3 regions of the Vreelandella sp. 2A-K22 genome follow, and region 3 is predicted to be linked to each of the others. Evidence: predicted binding sites of a transcription regulator. Region 3 holds the regulator's gene; each other region holds the start of a gene.

Region 1 (7,758 bases), on a different contig from region 3:
CGATGCTGACGGCGTCATCTTCTCTGTAGGCTTCTACTTTAACGCGCACCATGGCGCCTTGGTAGCGTGCGGAAATGATGTCGCCCGGGTCGGGTTGGCTGCTTTGATCCGGGTGTTTTTTAAAGTACTGCATAACACTGGCGCTGCCGGGTTCGTCCCATTCGATATGCTGGTGCATCGCTGTCTTCCTTGTCTTGTTGAATGACGTGATGAGTGTAGTTTCAGTGTAGTGCCTTCATTGGGGTTATGTATGCTGTTCATCCTCCGCCCTGTTGGTCTCCACCACTGGGCTGTTTTCTTGCCCCACGTATTGAAAGAGAAAGTTTAGCGCTGCCGGTAGGCTGGCGCGCCATACTTTCCATGTATGGCCACCGGGGTAGAGGTCGAGGCGCACATCGTTGGGCTGGATGCGTTCCATGGCTTGACGCAGTATGCGGGCGTGAAATTCAGCATCATAAACGTCGCTTCGCCCGGCGCTGATATACAGCGGTACGGGGGAAAGGTCGCCCTCATCTTCGGTACCGCGAGGGGTTACGCGCAGGCGATACTCTTCCAAATAGTTGGTGTAGTTAAGGTTTTGCCACAGCTCGCGATCAAATCGGCCCTGGTCATTGATAAATGAAGGGTGGCGCCAGGCGGTGGAGTTACGCGGCGGCAGGGGGGCGTAGCTGGCGGGGCTTAACGCGGCTACCGCGGCAAACAGTTCAGGCCGTTCCAGGGCAAAGTTGAGTGCACCGTAACCGCCAGCGGAATAGCCTGCCACGCCACGCAGGTGGCGCTCTTGTCCCACGCGGTAGGTTGCTTCCACATGTGGCATTAGGTCGTTAAAAAATGCGCTGCGGGCGGGTTCGTTGTGGCCATCTACCCACCAACTGCGACTGCCGGGCATAATGAAAACGGCCGGAGGAATATGCCCGGCAGCGATTAACCTATCCGCCACCTGCTGCAAGTTGCCGCGAGAAACCCAGTCGCGGTCAGTGTTAAATGAGCCGTGCAGCATATAAACGACCGGATACGCGTCTGTCGCTTGGGCGTCATAATTGTCGGGTAAATAAATACTGTAGGGGTAGTCGTAACCTAGCGTGGGCGAGAAAAACTGATGGTGTTCAACCTCGCTGGCTAAGCTATGGCCACTGAACGTTAGCCAGCCAATAAATGCCGTAAGTAGGGCGTGAAATCGGTACGAGAATACTGGTGGCTTGGGGATGAACACGTTTCCTCCGGGAATTAAAACTGTTCAATGGGGTCGGACAGCGCGAAGGCTTTTATTGTTCATCATAGCCATATAAGACAGTCAGTTAGCATAGTCATTCATCATCGCCATGCAAAATGCCAGGGTAGGAGTAGGTCGAGGCGGGAGGCCCAATGCGCAAAATTGAAGAGATCTATTGGTTGCGTGCTTACGGCTGTATAGCCGTTTTTTTGTTTCACTTACTAGATCATGTCAATCAGCGCCTCGATAACGTTGCCACCGATTTGATGCGCATACCGCTGGTGTTGGGTACCCCGATTTTCCTGTTTATTGCGGTCTTTGTGTTTGCCGTTCGCTACGATAAATCCGTGCCGGAAGGGTTCCTTGCCCAGCGCGTGAAGTATGTAATGGTGCCCTATTTTGTGTATGGCTTTATTTATTCGACGGCTGAATGGCTAAGCCAACAGCCATCGGATGAACCGGTGGGGTTCGTGGCCAACGCCATTGAGTATTATGTGTACGCGGGCTGGCATGGCTATTTTTTGATTATTGCGATGCAGTTTTATGTGGCCTATTGGCTGTTTACCCGTTGGCAGCTGTGGCGTTTGAACCCGGTGCCGTGGCTGTGGGGCGCTTGTGTGATCAGCATGGCGTATTGGGGGTTGGCTTACTGGTTTGAGGTTGACCTGCCCGGCTATCTGCTGTGGATTGCTCCACTGGGTTGGATCTATGTGTTTTTTCTTGCCCTGGTGCTGGTGCGCTACTACCCGCTACCCCCTGAGAGCGTGATGCTGGCGCGGCCTGCCTGGATGCAGCAAATGGCCCGCCCGGTCTGGTTGGTGCTAATGGTGGCGCTGATTATTGCCGCGACCTTTGCAGGTTGGCTGGCCTTTTCTTCCAAAGAGGTGTGGGTCATTCCTTTCTTCGTGCTGTTCACGCTGTGTGCCATGCGCTACTTGGCCGGGCGTCCTGCGCCTTTGTGGGTGCGCCACATTAATGCGTATTCGTTTGGCATTTACTTGGCTCACCCCATGTTCTTTGTGCTCGCTGATCTGGCTGTCGAGCCGTTGTCGTTGCCCATTGGCGTGTATGCACTGGCGCTTATGGCGGTTGGTGTGGTGGGGTCAGTGGGGCTTAATAAGCTCGCCAATACCACGACACTGGGCGCCATGCTGTTCGGCAAGCGACTAAAGGTAAGTTAGTCAGAGAGTGGCGGTGGATGGTATCTGTGGATAGCGGCAGAAAACGCATTATGGGCGTGGAGTGAAAGCCGTAACCGGGGCGTTAGCCAGAAAAGGTTTTTCTGGCTCTTTCGTTAGTCTAAGCAGGTTTCCGTTGTAGGTTTTTAAACGCGTAGGGCAGGCGTGTAAACGTTGCAGAAAATCGTCGATCGCGCTGTTATCGTCCAGCTCAGGGTCAAACCCACCCAAGCGTTCTAGCCAGGCTCGCCTCACGGCAATGTAGGGCGGCAAAAGTAAAGCACTGGCCAATAAGCGCCGCAGGATGCGTTCCGACAGCGATGGCCGGGTGAGGCCAATAATCAAGGCGTCAAGGGTGTAAGTGTTGAGCTGTGAATAGAGTGCACACCAAAGCTCCGCAGGCAGTGGTTTTTTCTGCAGCGCAATGATGAGCCACTCTGCTTGGCTGGTAAACGCGGCTTTATTCAAGCGAGCCCCCAGCGGCCTTGATGGTGTAATCAGCGAATGAGCATGGTAGCGCTGTTCAATAGCACTCAGGCGTGCTTGCGCTTGAGTGGCTGTCACCAAAATGGGCAGCAAGTGGTCGGCGACACCGGATTCACGTATGGATTTTAAGTGGCGTGGCAACATTTCACCCGTCACCATGGCATCAACGATAAAGCAGACCGATCCCATTTGCCGACTCCGATTGTGAGCAAATCTATCAAATTGTAATTTATTGTAGTAGCTGGTTTATTTGCGTAGCAAGTAAAAAAATTTGCGAGCTAAAAAACAGCGCTAAGTATGACTTGTGCACTTTGATGGGGCGCGCGGCATTATTTTTGTTCTATTTTGGTGCATAAGAGGTTTTTTAGACGGTTCAGAATAGCCTGTTGCGCCGTTATGCGTCATCAAGAGGCATTCGAAGCCATTTTTTAATGCTTATAAAACAGATAGTTGTTGTTTTTTTATGCCATATTGGTGCAGTGTTGGCATGTTCTCTGCATTGTATTTGCAAGCGGCTAGCGGGCCGTAGGCATAAGCCCTGCGGCGTGCTAAAACGATAGCCGGTCTGAAATGCTCGCTGAGCGATTTGTTAACCAATGTCAGGCAAACGTTGAGCGAACAAGAATGACAAACGTGCGGTTTAGCACGTATTTTGTCGAACAACACTTTTATCGGTAGCTTACTGTCGTTAGCTTTAAGCCACGCTCATACCGGAGGACACTATGTCAGCCAAGACTCTCGCGCTAATTGAAGAACACGATGTTAAATGGGTAGACCTGCGTTTCACCGACACTCGCGGTAAAGAACAGCACGTGACCGTGCCTGCGCGCGATGTAGACGAAGAATTCTTCGAGAATGGCCAAATGTTCGATGGCTCTTCTATTGAAGGTTGGAAGGGCATTAACGAATCCGACATGATTCTGCGCCCGGAAGATGGTACGGGTTACCTCGACCCCTTCACAGAAGATGCGACGCTGGTGCTGCGCTGTGACATCATCGAGCCGGCCACTATGCAAGGCTATGATCGTGACCCGCGCTCTATCGCTAAGCGCGCAGAAGCTTACCTGCAGTCTACTGGCCTGGGCGACACCGCGTTCTTCGGCCCTGAGCCTGAATTCTTTATCTTTGACGAAGTGCATTGGAAGTCTGATATCCAGGGCTCTATGTACAAAATCACCTCCGACGAAGGCGCTTGGGCAACCGACAGTGTTGTGGAAGGCGGCAACCTTGGCCACCGTCCGCGCGTTAAAGGCGGCTACTTCCCGGTTCCTCCGGTCGATAGCTTCCACGATATTCGTGGCGCAATGTGTAATACCCTGGAAGCGATTGGTCAGACCGTCGAGGTACACCACCACGAGGTTTCCAACGCAGGTCAGAACGAAATCGGCGTTAAGTTCAACACGCTGGTGAAGAAAGCTGACGAAGTTCAGGAAATGAAGTACGTGATCCACAACGTGGCCCACGCGTATGGCAAAACGGCCACCTTTATGCCGAAGCCGCTGGTCGGTGATAACGGTTCGGGTATGCACGTTCACCAGTCGTTCTGGAAAGATGGCAACAACCAGTTCGCCGGTGACGAGTACGCTGGTCTGTCTGAAATGGCGCTTTTCTACATCGGCGGCATCATCAAGCACGCCCGTGCCCTGAACGCCTTTACTAACGCTTCTACCAACTCGTACAAGCGTCTGGTGCCTGGCTTTGAAGCGCCGGTCATGCTGGCCTACAGTGCCCGCAACCGTTCGGCTTCAATCCGTATTCCTTACACCGCCAGCCCGAAAGGCAAGCGTGTGGAAGCGCGCTTCCCTGATCCGACTGCCAACCCTTACCTGGCGTTCTCTGCCATGTTGATGGCGGGTATCGACGGTATCAAAAACAAGATCCACCCTGGCGATGCCATGGACAAAAACCTGTACGACCTGCCGCCAGAAGAAGGCAAGTCAGTACCGACTGTGGCGCACAGCCTGGATCAAGCACTGGAAGCCCTCGACGCTGACCGTGCGTTCTTGACCGAAGGTGGCGTGTTCACCGACGAAATGATCGATGCCTACATTGACCTCAAGATGGAAGAAGTGGAGCGTATTCGTATGACCACTCACCCCATCGAGTTTGATATGTACTATAGCTGTTAAGTACAGCTGCGAATCAGCGTTACTCGCCCTTGGCTGTTACTATCAGCCAGGCGGTGGTAACAATGATTGCCAATAGAACCCCGCTACGGCGGGGTTTTTTTATTGCTGGGAGGCTGAGAAGCGTGCCAGAGGGGTGATGAGCAGTGTGCTGGTAGCTCTCTTGGGCGTGGGGGAGTGGGTGGCACGGCGTTCGGGCAGGCGGTGTATCGGGTGACCGATCAGCACGGCAACGTTACCTTTACCGATAACCCAAGCAGCCCTTTATGCCCTGCGACCACTTTTCCATCGCTCTGCCCCAGCAAGGCGCACAGGTGGAAGAGGGGATGACCGTGGTGGAGGTGGTTATTGCGCCACCGTTGCGCGACGACAATCAGGTACGGCTGTTGGTGAATGGCGAGATTAGCCAGAAAGCGCTGCACAGCGATGTCTTCTGGTTAACAGGCCTGCCGCAAGGGGGCACGAGATCCAGGCAGAATGCTGGAGAGCAGCCAGCGTTTACAGCACCGCACGGCAGCGGTGACGATTACGGTTCCTTAAGAGCGCTTTAATAAACGCGATCAAAAAGACAGCCCTAAGTATTACCTACCAAAACCTGGGTGCACTAAAGTGGTGCATGAGCAGGAGCATTTGGCACGGCAAGTGCGCTAAAACGATTCGCGCTCTTTCGCTGCGATGCCCGCAAGCCGTGCAAATGGACATAAACGTATAGTTGGCGCGCTTTTTGCAGCTCCCTCATTGATCATCCACCTGTAGGTCTGTATCGGCGATGGAAGACGCGATTTTTCAGGACACCACCATGCATCAGCGTTTGCTTGAGCATCTCACCACAGCGGTATTGCTGCTAGACGGCGAACTGCGTGTGCGATGGATGAACCCTGCCGCTGAAGCGTTGTTAGCGGTCAGCCTTAGCCGTGTTCACGGCATCAGCCTGGATACGCTACTTGGCGGGGATGTAAGCATTGACGAAGTATTGGCCAAGGCGCGGGATGCGTTTCACCCCTATACCCAGCGTGAAGCACGCATTACCCCGTTGAATAGCGAACCGCTCACGGTGGACTACACGGTGACGCCCTTATCCGACGATGAGCTGCTACTGGAAGTAGAGCCGCGGGATCGGCTGATGCAGATCTCCCGGGAAGAGGCGCTAACCACACGCCAGGAGACCATCAAGGTGCTCGCCCGCGGGCTCGCCCATGAAGTCAAAAACCCGCTGGGTGGCATTCGCGGGGCAGCACAGCTACTAGAGCGTGATCTAGACGACCCGGCGCTGCGCGAATATACCCATATCATTGTTGAAGAGGTGGATCGGCTGCGCGACCTGGTCGACTCCATGCTCGGCCCTAACCGGATGCTTAAACACGAGCCAGTCAACATCCACAAGGTGCTGGAGCGAGTGCGGGCGCTGCTGATTGCCGAACACCCTAGTGTGACAATCAGCCGTGATTACGACCCCAGCTTGCCCGATCTTTCCGGCGATGAATCGCAAATGATTCAGGCGGTGCTCAATGTGGCGCGCAATGCGGTACAGGCCATGAGCGATGCACAAACGCCGGAGCCCACTTTAATACTACGCACCCGCGCCCGTCGCCAGTTTACGCTTGGCGCCGAACGTCACCGGCTGGTCAGTGAAGTCGCCGTGATCGATAACGGCCCCGGTATTCCCGATACGCTGCAGGAAACACTGTTTTACCCCATGGTGTCGGGACGCGCGGAAGGCAGCGGCCTTGGGCTCTCTATTGCCCAGTCGATTTTGCACCAGCATCAAGGATTGATTGAATGCGATTCACGTCCTGGACACACCGAATTTCGTTTACTGATTCCCATGGTTATTAATTTCACCGGAGAAGCGTCATGACTGAGGCTGCACGTAATGATGTTGCGCGGGTGGTCATTGTCGATGATGACCGCGCTATCCGCTGGGTGTTGGAGCGCGCCTTGGCGCAACCCGACCTTGACGTTGAGTGTATCGAGCGCGCCGACGTTGCCCTGACACGTTTGTTGGAAAATCCACCCGACGTGCTGGTCACCGATATTCGTATGCCGGGTATCGATGGGCTGGATCTAATGTCCCGGGTACGCGAAGCGCATCCTGACCTGCCGGTGATCGTGATGACCGCGCACTCCGACCTGGACAGCGCCGTGGCCTCGTATCAGGGCGGGGCATTTGAATACCTGCCCAAGCCGTTCGATGTTGACGAGGCCCTGGCGCTGGTACGTCGCGCCGTGGCTCACGCCCGTGAACGCCAACGTCCGGTGACCGTGCCGGAAGGCTTGAACGCCGAAATTATCGGTGAAGCGCCCGCCATGCAGGAGGTGTTCCGTGCCATTGGTCGCCTCTCGCACTCCCACATCACGGTGTTGATTAATGGGGAGTCGGGAACCGGCAAAGAGCGCGTTGCCCAGGCACTCCATCAGCATAGCCCTCGTGAGGGCAAGCCGTTTATTGCCCTCAATATGGCGGCGATTCCCCGTGATTTGATTGAGTCTGAGCTGTTTGGTCACGAGAAGGGGGCTTTTACCGGGGCGACCCAGCAGCGCCAGGGGCGGTTTGAGCAAGCCAACGGCGGTACGCTATTTTTAGACGAAATAGGCGATATGCCCGCTGAAACCCAAACGCGGCTACTGCGCGTGCTGGCCGATGGAGAGTTCTATCGCGTTGGCGGGCATACGCCGGTCAAAGTGGATGTGCGCATTATTGCTGCCACCCACCAAAACCTAGAAGTGTTGGTGGATGACGGCCGCTTCCGGGAGG
Region 2 (7,758 bases), on a different contig from region 3:
GTTTGCGCTTACTCGGCTAACCCTGTTGAATGCGATAACGCCATGGTCGCCAACTTCTGTTCCAGCACCGGTGGCTGGCTGCCGCTGATCTGCACGATGAATGTTACTTCGGCCACCACGCGGGTGCGCGAACTGTTTGGCTTGGATCTGGCAGCCTTTGGCGAAAAAGTAGCCAGCGCGCCGATAGGCGCCGAGGGCGTTACCGTATTGCCGTTTTTCAACGGTGAGCGAGTGCCGATGCTGCCCGACGCCTCCGCGGACTTTCTTGGCCTGACCAGTCTGAATACCACCCAGGCTAATTTGTGTCGGGCCGTGGTGGAGGGGGCCACTTTCGGGCTACGCTATGGGCTGGAATTGTTGGGTGATTTAACCGCCGGCGCCAGCCAGATTCGTTTGATCGGTGGCGGCGCTAACAGCCCCGTTTGGCGCCAGATGGTCGCGGACATTACCGGTACCCAGGTGATTTGTCCTGAGATTACCGATGCGGCCGCGCTTGGCGCCGCAATACAGGCGGCCTGGTGCGACCAGCGTTCAGAGGGCGTAACCCTGGAAACGCTGTGTGAAAGATTAGTCCACTTGGATGCGCAGTCACTTGCTGACCCCCATCCTGAGCGAGTGGCCGCGTACCAACCGATTTATATGCGCTACTGCGCAGCACTTGAACAACGCCATGGCGGCGCTTAAACGCATACCAAGGAGATTTTATGACTAGCCAGCTGCAACAGTTAAAGCAACATTCGCTTGTCGTCGCCGACACCGGTGATCTTGAGGCTATTCGCCGCTATCAGCCGCAGGATGCCACCACTAACCCGTCACTGCTGCTCAAGGCGTTTAGTCTGCCCGGTTATCAAGCGCTGATCGACGAAGAGCTGAGCAATGTAAAAGCCTCGGTTGGCAGCCGTGAAGAGCAGGTCAAGCATGCCGTTGACCGCTTGGCGGTGGCCATGGGCAGTGAAATTTCCGCCGTTGTACCGGGGCGTGTTTCCACCGAAGTGGCGGCCCGTTTGTCTTTTGATACCCAGGCCAGCATTGCCAAGGCCCACGAGTTAATCGAGCTGTACGATGCCCGTGGCGTGTCACGTGACCGCGTGCTAATCAAGCTGGCGTCTACCTGGGAAGGCATTCGCGCCGCCGAGGTGCTTGAACGCGAAGGTATTCAGTGCAACCTGACGCTGCTGTTCAGCGATGCCCAGGCTCAGGCCTGTTTTGATGCCGGAGTGTTTCTGATTTCACCCTTCGTAGGCCGCGTGACCGATTGGTACAAAAAAGAGACCGGCAACGACTACACGTCGGAAAACGACCCGGGCGTTCAGTTCGTGCAAGGCGTTTGCCAACGTGCCAACCAGGGCGGCTACGACACCGTGGTAATGGGCGCAAGCTTCCGTAATACCGGGCAGGTACTTGCATTGGCAGGCTGCCCACGGCTGACCATTTCGCCTGCATTACTGGAAGAGCTGGATGCCACCGAAGGCAGCGTTGCTGCGCAAATTCAAGCGGGTGAAGGCAGTGGCAAGCCTACCGAGCCATTGAACGAAGCCGCTTTCCGCTGGGGCCACAATCAGGATGCCATGGCCAACGACAAGCTGGCCGATGGCATCCGCCGCTTCCACGACGACCAGCTTGAGTTAGAAAGCCTGATCGATAAGCGGTTAGGCTGAAATATAAGCTAGCCCATAGCTTAAGCGCGTCGGGACTAGGGGGCCCCTAACCCTGACGCCGTTATACATTCGGGTACAGGGAGAAAGCCTTATGGATGCCACCCTGAGCCAACTGTTGGAATCTATCAAATTAACCCCCGTCGGCGGTTTGCAGTCGCTCAGTGGGGGTGACATTGCTGCTGTATACCGCCTGGAGACCCGTCAGGGGCAGGTGGTGATTAAACACGACGATACGGCGCGGCTGCGTGGCGAAGCCGAAGGGCTGCGTGCGTTGCATGGTGCCTGTTCATCGCTGGTAGTGCCAGAGGTGTTAGGTTTGGCAGAAGGCTGGCTGATCATTGAGTCATTGGACACCGTGCCCGCTGGGCAGAAGAGCGAAGCGGCGCTTGGCGAAGGGCTGCGCGGTTTGCACAGCGTGATTGGCGATGCCCACGGCTGGCATCAGGATAACGCTTGTGGGCGCACACCCCAGCCGAATGCCCCGCTCAGCGACGGTCGAGCTTTCCAGCGCGAGCGCCGCTTGCTCCCTCTGTGTGAGGCATGCCACCAGCGTGGGCTATTGGACAGCGAGCTGCGTGGCCGTATCGAACGCTTGGCCCACGATTTGGAGCGCTGGCTGCCCGATGCACCGCCCAGCTTGCTGCACGGTGATTTGTGGTCAGGGAATGTACTCTTCACTACAAAAGGGCCGGCGATCATCGATCCGGCTGTGTATCGCCACTACCCGGAAGTGGACGTGGCGATGCTGACGCTATTTGGCTCGCCGGGAGAGGCATTTTTTGACGCCTACTGGAACGGCGACGCCCCGACCAGCTGGCCGAGGCGTGAAGCTCTGTTTCAGCTTTACCCACTGTTGAATCACCTGGTGCTGTTCGGTGCCGGCTATCGTTCTGCGGTTGAACGCTGCGTGGCGAGGCTTGAGTCCTTCGCCTGACTTACCAGGACTTACGTTTTACCAAGATTTATAGGGCAAAAACTTACCATTCAAAGTTAATAGTACCCGGTCGCCTTTGGGGTCTTCGATTTTGTCGACCTCCATGGTGAAATCGATGGCGCTCATAATGCCGTCGCCAAATTTCTCCTGCACCACGTCTTTTAGGGTCTCACCGTACACACCGACGACTTCATAGAGGCGGTAGATAAATGGATCCTGGGGGATCGCTTCATCCCAGGCTTTAGTGGGAAAGGCCACTAAAGCCTCTACCGCATCGCTCTCCACGCCAAGGGTGTCACACAGCTTAGCGGCAACTTCTTGGCTGGCGCTGTTCATGCCGTAACAGGCGGAAGCCACCCATACCGGCGACATGCCGACCGCTTTGCCAATATCTTCCCAGCTCATTTTTTTACGCGCTTTGGCGGCGAGCAGGGTGTGACGCATTTCGAGTTTATCCATTAGGGTTTCTCCTATAAAGGGGGCTTTGGCCTATTAGGCTGTGATCAAGACAGCACCTTTTTGGGCTGAGTACGGACGTGGGTGGTATAGAGAACCAAGCCAACCAGGGTTAGGCCGCCTACCAGGTTACCCAGTACCGTGGGGATTTCGTTCCACATAATGTATTGATACAGCGTGAAGTCAGCGCCCAGCATGAGGCCAATTGGGAACAGAAACATGTTGACCACTGAGTGCTCAAAACCAAGGTAGAAGAAGACAATAATCGGCATCCACATGGCCATGATTTTGCCGGAAACCGTTGTGGAAATGGCCGCGCCCACCACGCCCATGGATACCATCCAGTTGCAGAACATGCCTCTCAGGAAAAGCACAATCCAACCGGCAAGCCCCGCCTCCTGATAACCCACCGTGCGGCTTTCACCAACGGCCATCATCGTTTGGCCGACAGCGTTGATCTCCTCTGTGCCGCCCATGGTGAAATTCAGGTAGCCGAAGGTGGCGATAAATAGGGCGCCCCCAAGGTTGCCAAGCCCTACCAGAGCCCAGCACTTCAGCATGCGCGGCAGTGTCACTCCGGGTCTTTTGTCGAGCCATGCAATTGGCACCAGCATAAAAACCCCGGTGAGCAGGTCATAGCCCATCAGGTAGAGCATCACAAAGCCCACGGGGAAGAGTAGTGCCCCAATCAAAAAGTGGCCTGTTTGCGTCGCGATGGTGATGGCAAAAATAACCGCCAACGCCAGAGTCGCTCCTGCCATAAAGGCGCGGATAAGCGTATCCCGGGTGCCCATATAGACTTTTGACTCACCCTGATCCACCAACTTGGTGACAAATTCACTGGGCATTAGATAAGACATAAATATGTCTCCTGTGTCATTTCGGTTAATTAACGCCTAACCCAAGAGTTTTAGTGTTTCCTGATAGGAGCAATAAATAGGAGCAATAAAACCGATGGCTGCGCCGTCCTGGTGCAAAAGAGATTAAGCGTGTGGCGCTATCGCACTATCCACCCATCCAGTGCTATTTGTGTGCCAACTCGCGCATATGATTTCTAATATTTTGTTTTGAATGGATTAATTTATTTTTTAGAGGATGTTTTTGGAGCGTTTAAGGTGTTACGAAATATCGTAAACTACGATATTTCGTTGTTTTAGTGACGAAATGTCGTAACTGGCGCGGTAATTGAATGGTGATGGGACAACTCATTTGAGACCGACACTAATGGATGAGCCTGAACGTCATCACGCTTTTGCGTTGATGGGTGGCTTTTCGCCTCTGGCGATGATTTTGGTCGATCCGTTTGCCGACCAACTGCTCGCTGCGAATTATGCCGCTTGCGCGCTGCTCAATATTGATGAAGCAATGCCTTTGGAGGCACCGTTTAGCCATCGCTTGGGTGCTTCGCTGTCACTATGGGTGAGCTTCACCGATGAAGCGCTAACACACAAAGCGGCCTGGTCGGATGACCTGGTGATGTTAGATATGCTGCGCCAGCCGTATCGAGTTGAGGTTTATGCTCAGCGTATCGACGACTCTTCACAGCTGTTGCTGACGCTTATAGACCGCAATAAAGCTGAGCAGCGGCGAGCAAAAGCGGAATTAGGCCGCCAGCACCGCCAGGGTGAGGTGGGTTGGCAGCGGGTCGAGCAGGTATTCGAGCGGATTGAAAAGCAGAACCAACTGATTCTTGGCGCAGCGGGCGAGGGGATTTACGGTCTGGATGCCGAAGGCAAAACAACCTTCGTTAATCCTGCCGCCGAGCGAATTCTGGGCTGGAGTACCGAGGATATGGTGGGCCACGACGCTCACCTGATGTTCCACCACACCCACGCCGATGGCAGTCACTTCCCGGTGCAGCAGTGCCCTATTCACGCCTCGTTTAGCGATGGTCAGGTGCATCATGTCGATAACGAGGTGTTCTGGCACAAAAATGGTGAGGCAATTCCCGTTGAGTACACGAGTACACCGATTTTTGAAATGGGGCGTTTGGTCGGGGCGGTGGTGCTGTTTCGTGATATTCGTGAGCGCAAGCGTGCTGAGCAGCAGTTGCGCGATGCCCTTGCTGAGGTGGAGTCACTCAAGCAGCGCCTCGAACTGGAAAATGAGTACCTCCAGGAAGAGATAAAAGCGGAGCTAAATCATCGCGATATTGTCGGCAATAGTCCGGCAGTGGCCAAGCTGATTCAGCAGATTGAGCTGGTTGCGCCCACCAGCGCCAACGTGTTGATTAGCGGCGAGTCGGGCACCGGTAAAGAGCTGATTGCCCGCGCCATCCATGCGGGGAGTACGCGCAGTGATCGACCGCTGATCCGCGTGAACTGTGCGGCTATTCCCCGTGATCTGTTTGAGAGTGAGTTTTTTGGCCATGTAAAAGGGGCCTTTACCGGCGCGGTGCAGGATCGCCCAGGGCGTTTTGAGCTTGCCCACGGCGGCACGTTATTTTTGGATGAAGTCGGTGAAATCCCCCTGGAGCTGCAGAGTAAGCTGTTGCGGGTGCTGCAGGATCAGCAGTTTGAGCGCGTAGGCGATAACCGTACCCGCGAAGTGGATGTGCGGGTGATTGCCGCCACCAATCGCGAACTGCGCGACATGATCGATGCGGGCCACTTTCGTGAAGATCTCTATTTTCGACTCAATGTGTTTCCTATTGATTCGGTACCGCTGCGCAAGCGGATTGAGGATGTGCCGCTACTGGCGCGGCACTTTTTACAGCGTGCCTGCCTGAAATTTAATAAGCCGGGAGTGCGCATTCCCCCCGCCCAGTTGGAGATTCTGCAGCGCTACCCATGGCCAGGCAACATTCGTGAACTGGAAAACATCATTGAGCGCCAAGTCATCGTGACCCAGGATCGACGCTTAATGTTTGATGACCTGCTATCGGGAGAGCCGTCGCGCTCGATGGGGCGTGCTCAACCAATGCCGACGTTGCGCCACACCGGCGGAGAGCAAAGTAAAGCAACGCTGCTGACTGAGCAGGCGCTGAGCCAACGTCGGCGGGCGAGCACGATTGCCGCTCTGGAACAGGCGAGAGGTAAAATTTCTGGGACCGGGGGCGCGGCAGAACTGCTTGGTATTAAACCCACTACGCTGGCCTCGCGGCTAACTAAATGGGGTATCGATGCGCGGGAATTTCGTAAAAGAGCGCCGCATTAATCGCCAAACCACCATGCTTTGGACTAAGGTAAGTTGGATGCGACTTGACAACAGGCTGCACACATATTTATAGATTGTTCAAGGCTAGCATACATACATGAATGTAACTATAATGCTCATCTTTCTGAATGGCTTAACGTGCGAGTGGCTTAATTTTCTGCAGGACAAGCAGGTTGAGAGACTAAGCGCGTTTACCATCTGACGCTGATACCTAGAGGCAATCCCATGCGACTGGCACACTGGGCAGTCAATGCCCCTTTACGACCCCTACTGTTAGCGGTATTTACTGCTTCTTTTGTATTGCCTGCTCAAGCCGCCGACCTCATCACGATTACCCGTGATGCGTTGGATAATAACGCTGAGCTTGCTTCGGCGCGCTCGGAGTATTTGGGTGTTGAAGCAGGCAGAGACGTTGCCCGCGGTGGGTTACTCCCCCAAATTAACGCCTCGGGCACCGTGGCGCATAACGAGCAATATGAAAGTCAGGGTTCATCCCGAGCGGGAACAGGGGCTGGAACGGGTAATGTGAGCGCTGGTGATGACCGTTACAACACCGTAGCGCTCACCCTCGAAGCCACCCAAGCGCTTTATGATGAGGTCACGCGCCGCCAAGTCACTCAGGCCGAGCGGCAGATTGACCAGCAGGTATACCTGCTGGCAGCTACCGAACAGCAGCTATTAATTGACGTGGCCAGCGCCTATTTTGATATTTTGCGGGCTTATGAAGTCCTCGAAGCGCGTTTTGCCCAAGAGCGAGCCATTGGCCGTCAGCTTGAACAGGCAGGCGAACAGTTTGAGGTCGGTTTGATTGCGATTACCGAAGTCGAAGAGGCCCGGGCTACCTTTGACCAGTCCCGTGCTGATCGCATTGCCGCAGAGAGTAATCTGCAGGTGGCATTTGAGGCACTAGAGCAGCTGACCGGCCAGCGCTACGCCAGTATTGAAGCGTTGGGCGACAGTATGCCAATCGCCCTCCCGGAACCCAGCAACCGCGACTACTGGGTAGAGCAAGCCATTGAGCGCAATCCTCAGGTATTGGCGCAACAGGCGGGGATTGAGGTATCACGCAGCGGTGTGGAAATTGCCCGTGCGGGTCGTTTGCCCACCCTTTCAGCCTTTGGCAACTATCAGTATGGCGACAGTGATATTGATAACACCACTGGAAATGACTCCTCTAGCCAAGTAGGCATACGCGCTAATTTACCCGTCTACACCGGCGGCAGTACCAGCGCCAGCATCCGCCAGGGGACTTATCAACTTGAAAGCAGCCAGTATGATTTCGAGTCCCAGCGTCGTTCGTCAATTCAACAGGTTCGCTCTCTGTACACTCAAGTCAGCAACGATGTGGAAACTGTCGAGGCTCGCGAGCAGGCCATTGTATCCAACCAAAGTGCGCTGGAAGCGACGCGCGCCGGTTACGAAGTCGGCACCCGTAACATCGTGGACGTTTTGAACGCTGAGCAGAATTTGTATAACGCCATCGCCAACTACGCCGAGGCTCGCTACGACTATGTCGTTAACCTGCTCTCACTGCGTCAGCAGGCCGGGCGCCTG
Region 3 (7,758 bases):
TTGCCCGATCTAAAAGTGCACTACCCCTGGGCGCTCACAACGGATGAGGCGATTGAGTTAGCGCTTGCCTGCGAGCAGGCGGGGCGAGACGTTGACGGCATCTCACAGTCAGATGGCGCGTCTCTCTCCAGTGGCGAAGGGGTGCGCGTTTACGCCAATAGCCACGGCTTTTTAGGTACCCAAAAGGGCAGTAGTCACTCTCTTTCTTGCATGCTGATTGCCCAAGACGCGAGCGGTATGCAGCGTGATTATGACTACACCTCTGCCCGTGACCCCAAGGCGCTACGTGACCCCGCTGAGGTGGGGCGCGAAGCCGCGATGCGTACGCTGCGCAGGCTAGGTGCTAAACGGCCGCCAACGGGCACCTTTCCGGTGCTGTTTGACCCATCGTTGGCCAGTGGCTTGATTGGCCACCTGCTCGGTGGGTTAGCCGGTGGTGCGCTTTACCGGCAGGCCTCGTTTTTGTGCGACCGGCTCGGTACACCATTGTTTCCCGACTGGTTTAGTCTCGAAGAGCGGCCAATGGAGATTGGCGCCACGGCAAGCTCACCGTTTGATGGCGAGGGCGTGCAAACGCGCAATAATCGCTTTATCGATCAGGGACGCATTGCCAGCTATATGCTCTCTTCTTACAGCGCTCGTCGTCTCGATATGCAAACCACGGGCAATGCCGGTGGGGCACGTAACGTGCGTTTAGCAACGCCACTGCAATCACGCGAAAGCTTGTTGCAAGAGATGGGGCGGGGTATTTGGGTGACTGAGTTGATGGGCCAAGGTGTCAACGGTGTGACCGGTGACTATTCCCGCGGTGCAGCAGGTTTTTGGGTCGAAAATGGAAAGGTGCAGTACCCGGTCGAAGAGTTCACCATTGCCGGAAACCTGGAGCGGATGTTTGCTGGCTTAGTAGGTATTGGCGATGACACTGATACCCGTGGCAGTGTTCACACGGGTAGCTGGTTGATTGATGCCATGACCGTGGCGGGGGACTAACAAGCCAAGCGGCGGCTTACTGATCCTCCTCAAAGCGGGCGTCGAACAGCGCTTGAATCGCTTCAAGCGCCTGTTCGGCGTCATCGCCTTCGGCGGTGATTCTAAGCTCGGTGCCACAAGGTGCGGCAAGCATCAGCAGTGACATGATATTGGCGGCGTCGGCGGCCTGTTGCTGTTTGTAAACGCGTATTTTTGCCGTGAACTGTTGGCCGCATTTGACCAGTTTTGTCGCCGCGCGAGCGTGTAGCCCGCGTTGATTGGTAAGTGTAAGTATGCGTTCTGGCACCCTGGTTCCTTTTCGCCGAGTGGTGTCATTAATGGATAGACGCGCTTAAGAGGTCTCTGGCCGCTCGTTAGGTGTGGAAGCGCTGACGAGGGGAGCGGCCAACTGTTCGCTTATGGTGTAGTGCAGACCCAGTTCGCGGTGGCGAAGTTGAACTTCGCCCATGCTAGGAGTCAATTTTTCCGCTAACTTCTCGGCCATATAGACCGAGCGGTGCTGGCCACCAGTACAGCCAATCGCGATAGTCATGTAGCTACGTTGGCTATTCTGGTAAGCGGGTAGCCAACGCTCTAGCCAGGCCAAGATGTCGTCGCTCATGGCATCAACAATCGGATAGCTGTTCAAAAAAGCCACGATTTCCGCGTCGCGGCCAGTGAACTGGCGCAGCGTTGGATCCCAGTACGGATTTGGCAGGCAGCGCACATCGAAGACCAGGTCGGCGTCTAACGGTACGCCGCGTTTATACCCAAACGATTCCAGCGTTAGCGTCAGCTTGTCGCGCCGCTGATGGGCTACTTGGTCGGTAATGCGACGGCGTAAATCGTGCACCGATAATCGTGATGTATCGATCAATAGATCGGCCAGATCGCGAATATCCTCTAGCGTCGTCTCTTCTTTATTGATCGCCTCTTCCAGCGTCATTTCGCTATCGCGGGTCAGCGGATGACGGCGACGCGTTGCTGAGTAACGCTCAAGCAGTATGCGCGCATCGGTGGTCAGGTAAATAACTTGAAAGTCGATTTTACGCTGGCGCAACTCGTCTAATAAAGAGGGCAGGCGCTCCAGAGCTCCCGGCAAATTGCGGGCATCAATACTCACCGCTAAATGTGCTCGGTCGCCCTGGTCACGCAGTTCATCCACCAACGACCCCAGCAACATAGCTGGGAGGTTATCAATCGCGTAGTAGCCAAGATCTTCCAGCGCTTGCAAGGCGATAGATTTACCTGACCCGGAGCGGCCGCTAATGATCACCAGTTGCATAGAGTCTCTCTTTGCTTTGATCAAGCTGCGTTGAGGGTGGTGAGCGGATAACCTGCTGTGATCTGCCCTGAACAGGGTTTCAGACCCTTAGGCCGCTGATTGCTCGCGAATTTTGGCGGTAATCAGCTCAAGCAGTTCGCGCTGGCTGGCTGCTTTACGCAGTTGCTGGCGCGTGTCCGCATCATTCATGATGGTCGCTACCTGACCCAGTAGTGAGAGATGCGTGTCATCTGCCTCTTCGGGTACCAACAGGACAAACACCAGATCTACCGGGTCGCCGTCGATAGCGTCAAAATCGATCGCTTCAGCCAGTTTCAAAAATCCAGCGATAGGGGCGTTGCAGTGGGGGCTACGCGCATGAGGAATAGCCACGCCGTTACCAATACCCGTACTACCTAAGCGCTCGCGACCGATTAAACGGCTAAACACTTCTTGGCTGTCCAGGCTGGGGATATTTTGGGCGATAAAGGTGCTGTAAAACTCCAGCACCCTTTTTTTGCTGCCCCCGGGGACGTCGAACAGAACGCGTTCCGGGGGGAGTATGGTTTCCAACGTCATTGAATTAACGCACACCGGCGCCTTGGGCGCGAGCTTGTGCTTTTTCCTTGTGTTTAACGAGTTGACGGTCGATTTTGTCCGCTAGTGCGTCGATAGCGGCGTACATATCACTGTCTAGGGCTTCCGCATGTAAGTCAGCACCTGCGGCGTGCAGCGTACAGGCGGCCTGCTGGCGCTCTTTCTCCACTGATAAGGTGACTTGCACCGTAGTTATATTGTCGTAATGGCGCTCTACACGCTCAAGCTTCTCGTTGACATAGTCACGCAAGGCGTCAGTCAGTTCTACGTGATGACCAGTGATATTTACTTGCATTGACGTGCTCCTTATCCATCGGACTGTACTTCGATTGTAACCCTTTTTGCCGCGTTGCAAAGCCCTTGTCGAGAGTTTCCCTGAAACGTTAACGAAGTTAGCGCAAACGACGCCGTTCACTGGAAGAGGGAATGCCCATGGCTTCACGGTATTTCGCCACCGTACGACGCGCCACTTGAATCCCTCCTTCGCCTAATAGCGTCACTAAGCGGCTGTCTGAAAGCGGCTTGCCGGGCGGCTCCTCTTGAATCAGTTTCTTGAGTCGTGCACGGATGGCGGTGCTGGAGTGGCTGTCGCCATCTTGACCGCTCACCTGGCTTGAGAAAAAGTATTTGAGTTCAAACACACCACGGGGTGTATGGATATATTTTTGCGTCGTTACCCGTGAAATAGTCGACTCGTGCATCTCCACGGCTTCGGCAATGTCGGCCAGTATCAGTGGTTTCATGGCTTCTTCGCCGTGCTCTAAAAAGCCAATCTGGCGGGTAATGATCTCGCGACCAACACGCAGCAGCGTATCGTTTCGGCTAGAGAGGCTCTTGATCAACCAGCGCGCTTCCTGCAAGTGCTCTTTGAGAAACTGGTTGTCATCGCTTTTATCCGCACGCTTAATCAAGCTGGCGTAGTCGGGCTGAATGCGCAGCCGTGGCAGGGCCTCGGGGTTGAGCTCTAAATGCCAGCCTTCATTATCGTGGCGGACGACTAGATCGGGGGTGACATAGCTGTCATCGGTGTCGCCGTAGGCGCTGCCTGGGCGTGGGTCTAGGCTGCGAATAAGCAGGATGACATCGGCCAGCTGTTCGTCGTCGAGCCCTAGACGGCGTTTCAGCAGACGCATATCGTCTTTGCCAAGCGCTTCGAGAAACTGCCGCACCAAGCGGCGGGCGGGAACCAGCAGTGGCGTATCATCGGGGAGAGCGGCGAGCTGCAGCATCAAGCATTCACGCAAGTCACGGGCAAATATGCCGGTCGGCTCAAACTGCTGGAGCTTGAGTAGAATGGTTTCCACTTCGCGCTGGCTTAGCCCGTCAATGCCCTGGGCACGAAGCCCTTCACGGATGTCGTTGAGCGGCTGGGTCAGGTAGCCGTTGGCGTCTAGCGCGTCGATTAAACTTTCCGCGACAAGCTGCTCGCGAGCGCTAAAATCGGTCATGGCGAGTTGCCACAGCAGGTGGCCATGAAGGCTCTGCCCGGCTGCCTGGCGCTCAAAGTCGGGGCCTTCGCTGCTGCTGCCCCCCTGGCTTCCCATATCTTGATAGGTATCTGACCAGTCGCTATCTACCGAGAGCTCAGTAGGGATGCTCTCTGACCACTCTTCTTCCTTAGGCTCGCTGACAGCCTGTTCACTAAATTCATCTTCCTGCTCCAGCATGGGATTGGCATCGAGGGCCTGCTGAATTTCTTGACGAAGATCCAGCGTAGAGAGTTGCAGCAGCGCAATGGCCTGCTGCAACTGGGGCGTCATGGTCAGCTGTGTGCCGATACGCAGTTGGAGAGAAGCTTTCATGACCATCTGAGAACCACTCGTTAATCAGAATGCTCCACCCTAGTGCGAGTGAGTGCTTGGCGCAAGTGCAATAAGCATGCCATTGGTCGTAAAGTTGTTTTAAAGCGCTATTTAGGGGCAATTAAGGCAAAAACATTACAGGCGAAAATCGGCGCCCAAATACACATCCCTTACTTTTTGGTTGGTGAGAATCGAGGCGGGCGAGCCACTGGCGATGATTTGCCCATCGCCGACGATATAGGCGATATCGCAAATGTCTAGTGTTTCACGCACGTTGTGATCGGTGATCAGCACGCCGATATGGCGCTGTTTCAGTGCACGAATGATGGTTTTAATCTCACCTACCGAGATGGGGTCAACGCCCGCAAAAGGCTCATCGAGCAGAATAAAAGCGGGCTCTGTGGCTAGCGAGCGGGCTATTTCTACACGCCTGCGCTCGCCGCCCGAAAGGCTCATGCCCAGGTTGTCGCGAATATGGGTGATATGGAAGTCTTCGAGTAGCGCTTCCAGGCGCTGTTCGCGGTCGCTGCGGTTAAGCTCTTTGCGGGTCTCGAGTATCGCCATAATATTCTCGGCAACCGAGAGTTTGCGGAAAATAGACGCCTCTTGAGGTAGATAGCCAATCCCCGCGGCTGCGCGCTCGTGCATGGGGGCGCGCGTTAAATCCACATCGTCGATACCCACCTTGCCAGCGTCGGATTTGACCAGCCCAACAATCATATAAAATGAGGTGGTTTTGCCCGCGCCGTTGGGGCCCAAAAGGCCAACGACACTGCCTTGGGATATCTCCAGATTGATGTCTTTGACCACTCGGCGGCGTTTGTAGCTTTTAGCCAGGTGGTGGGCATAAAGGGTTTTGATCGGCGCAGTGTCAGCAGTGGCCACAGCTAGGCTCCCTATTGTTCAGGCTGAAGGGTCATGCGTATGCGCTGGGGCTCGCTGCCATCAACGTCAGAGCGCGCTTGAATCACTTCTCGGTCAATAAAATACTCAAGGCGACCGCCACTAAAGGTGTCCTCTTGCTGGGTCAGTTCGGCTTGGTCGATCAGCTCTACGCGACGCTCGGCGACGTGATAAATAATCCGCCGCGCCCAGCCTTCCGTGGGGCCTTCTTGCCCTTCGCCTTGATGGCGCAAGTAGGCGCGCTCACCGGTAGCGGTGGCTGTCGAGAGTTCGCCCGCGTCGTTGCGTTCGATCTCTACCCGCTCGCCGCGCAGTTGCATTTCGCCTTGGCGAATGTCCACATCCCCAGTATAAACAGCTGTGCCTGCCCGCTGATCAAGATCTAAACGGTCGGCTTCCACTTCCACTGGGGCCTGGGAAGATGAGTTGGTTTGGGCTAACACTGATAAAGGTATCGCTAAACCGAACAGTGCAGTGTAGAGCAGGGCTGGGGAAATCATGGCTTTCATGGCGGTTCCTATTAGCGTTGTGTGGCCGGGGGGTGCGTGCCGCGCACATTATCCGTTAAGCGAACCTGGCTGGTGTTAAGCCAAACGTCCATACGTGAAGCGCTCATTTGCTGCGGCGGTTGCTGCATCAATACCGGTGTGTCACTCCAGGCATGCTGCTCGAGGCCATCATAGTGCAGTAGCTCGGTATCTAGCTGCCAGCCTTCATCTGGTGCAAACAGTCGAGCCGAACCTGACAGCAGCAGGGCTTGGGTAGCGGTGTTGAGCGTGCCTACAGCGGCGCTGGCCAGCCACTGACGGTTTTCGCTGTCATACAGTACTGCCTCGGGCTCTTCCGTCCAGGTTTCGCTGCGCTGCGGGGTATGGATAAGGCGCGGTGTTTTTAGCGACTGCATGACACTGCCGTTATCCCCGAATAGGGTAATCTCGGCATTTTCCAGCACGTGGCCAGGTTCCTGAGCCTGTGCTTCGGGGTCGATGCTGGTGTCTTGAGGCCCGCGGGGGTCAAGCCATACCAGCAGAATCCCCAGCGCGATGACTAGCCCGGCTAACCAGAGGCGTACTTTAAAGCGTTTAAACATTTACGTGCGGCCGTGCAGATAGGTGTCGAGCACCGCGCCCCAGTGTCCTTGAGATTCAAGCAGCGTATCGCAGATCTCACGCACGGCACCGTGGCCACCCAGGCGTTCGGTAGTCCAGTCGGCGTGGGTATGCATATAGTCCGGCGCGTTTGGCACGGTAATGCCGACGCCGCAACGTTTGATAGCCGCTAGGTCGGGTAGGTCGTCGCCACAATAAGCCACCTGCTCTAGTTCAATATCGAGGCGCTGGCAGAGCCCGCGCAGTGTGGCCAGCTTGTCTTCACAGCCTTGGTGAACATGGTCAATGCCGAGTGCCGCCGCGCGTTGGCTAACCATGGGGGAGTCGCGCCCGGTAATCAACGCGACATGTACGCCCACGCGTTTGAGAAGCTTTAGCCCGTGGCCATCCTGGGTGTGGAATGCTTTGATTTCGATACCATCGGCTTGAAAGTAGAGGCGCCCATCGGTAAGGACGCCGTCAACATCCAGTGCTAGCAGGCGTACACGGCGGAGTTGGTCGAGTAGCGAGGCAGGTAGGGTCATAGAACCTCCATATCAATCAGTTCGTAAAGCAGGTCGTGTTGGCGCCGCTGGGTTAAATAACGCCGCTGGCGAGCAGGTCGTGCATATGTAGAGCCCCAATTGGGCGCTGTTGTTCATCAACCACCGCTAGCGCGGTAATACGGCTTTCTTCCATGATGCGTACCGCTTCGGCCGCCAGGATATCGGGGCCTATGCGCTTGCCCGGCCGGGTCATGACATCATCAACGCGCACGTCGCGCAGATTATGGAATTGATCCAGCGTGCGGCGTAGATCGCCATCGGTGTAGACCCCCGCTAATCGTCCTTCGCTATCCACTACGCAGGTAAAGCCAAGCCCTTGCCGGGTAATTTCGAGTAATGCGTCGCGCAGCGGGCTGCCCAATGCGACTTGGGGCAGGCGTGCGCCGTCGTGCATGAGGTCTCTAACGCGTAGCAGTAAGCGCTTGCCCAAACTGCCGCCGGGGTGGGAGAGGGCAAAATCTTCAGCGGTAAAGCCGCGTGCTTCCAGTAACGCAACCGCCAGTGCATCACCCAGGGCGAGGGCAGCGGTGGTGGAACTGGTGGGGGCTAGATCGAGCGGGCAAGCCTCA

Evidence for each region. The regulator sigma-54, encoded in region 3, starts transcription at its own class of promoters, with help from an activator protein. The targets are predictions, from matches to a motif close to TGGCACNNNNNTTGCTNT.
Region 1: glnA (glutamate--ammonia ligase) is a predicted target of sigma-54. The motif match lies at 3,361-3,378, and genes of this name have one in related genera.
Region 2: ACW17M_RS09880 (formate/nitrite transporter family protein) is a predicted target of sigma-54. The motif match lies at 4,068-4,085, and genes of this name have one in related genera.

Annotation. Positions count from the first base shown of each region.
Region 1 is NZ_JBSUGC010000014.1:4,167-11,924, forward strand. Features, by position in the region: gene ACW17M_RS18035 (hypothetical protein) at 1-178, opposite strand, end outside; gene ACW17M_RS18040 (alpha/beta hydrolase) at 245-1,213, opposite strand; gene ACW17M_RS18045 (acyltransferase family protein) at 1,366-2,394, shown strand; gene ACW17M_RS18050 (hypothetical protein) at 2,443-3,066, opposite strand; gene glnA (glutamate--ammonia ligase) at 3,600-5,006, shown strand; gene ACW17M_RS18060 (hypothetical protein) at 5,106-5,231, opposite strand; gene ACW17M_RS18065 (DUF4124 domain-containing protein) at 5,181-5,333, shown strand; gene ACW17M_RS18070 (hypothetical protein) at 5,270-5,554, shown strand; gene glnL (nitrogen regulation protein NR(II)) at 5,803-6,861, shown strand; gene ntrC (nitrogen regulation protein NR(I)) at 6,858-7,758, shown strand, end outside.
Region 2 is NZ_JBSUGC010000006.1:110,387-118,144, reverse strand. Features, by position in the region: gene xylB (xylulokinase) at 1-684, shown strand, start outside; gene tal (transaldolase) at 705-1,658, shown strand; gene ACW17M_RS09890 (fructosamine kinase family protein) at 1,750-2,592, shown strand; gene cynS (cyanase) at 2,611-3,051, opposite strand; gene ACW17M_RS09880 (formate/nitrite transporter family protein) at 3,096-3,908, opposite strand; gene ACW17M_RS09875 (sigma 54-interacting transcriptional regulator) at 4,273-6,204, shown strand; gene ACW17M_RS09870 (TolC family outer membrane protein) at 6,430-7,758, shown strand, end outside.
Region 3 is NZ_JBSUGC010000002.1:222,842-230,599, forward strand. Features, by position in the region: gene pmbA (metalloprotease PmbA) at 1-990, shown strand, start outside; gene ACW17M_RS03305 (HPr family phosphocarrier protein) at 1,007-1,276, opposite strand; gene rapZ (RNase adapter RapZ) at 1,322-2,254, opposite strand; gene ACW17M_RS03315 (PTS sugar transporter subunit IIA) at 2,342-2,812, opposite strand; gene hpf (ribosome hibernation-promoting factor, HPF/YfiA family) at 2,817-3,125, opposite strand; gene ACW17M_RS03325 (RNA polymerase factor sigma-54) at 3,223-4,638, opposite strand; gene lptB (LPS export ABC transporter ATP-binding protein) at 4,768-5,517, opposite strand; gene lptA (lipopolysaccharide transport periplasmic protein LptA) at 5,529-6,044, opposite strand; gene lptC (LPS export ABC transporter periplasmic protein LptC) at 6,056-6,625, opposite strand; gene ACW17M_RS03345 (KdsC family phosphatase) at 6,626-7,168, opposite strand; gene ACW17M_RS03350 (KpsF/GutQ family sugar-phosphate isomerase) at 7,221-7,758, opposite strand, start outside.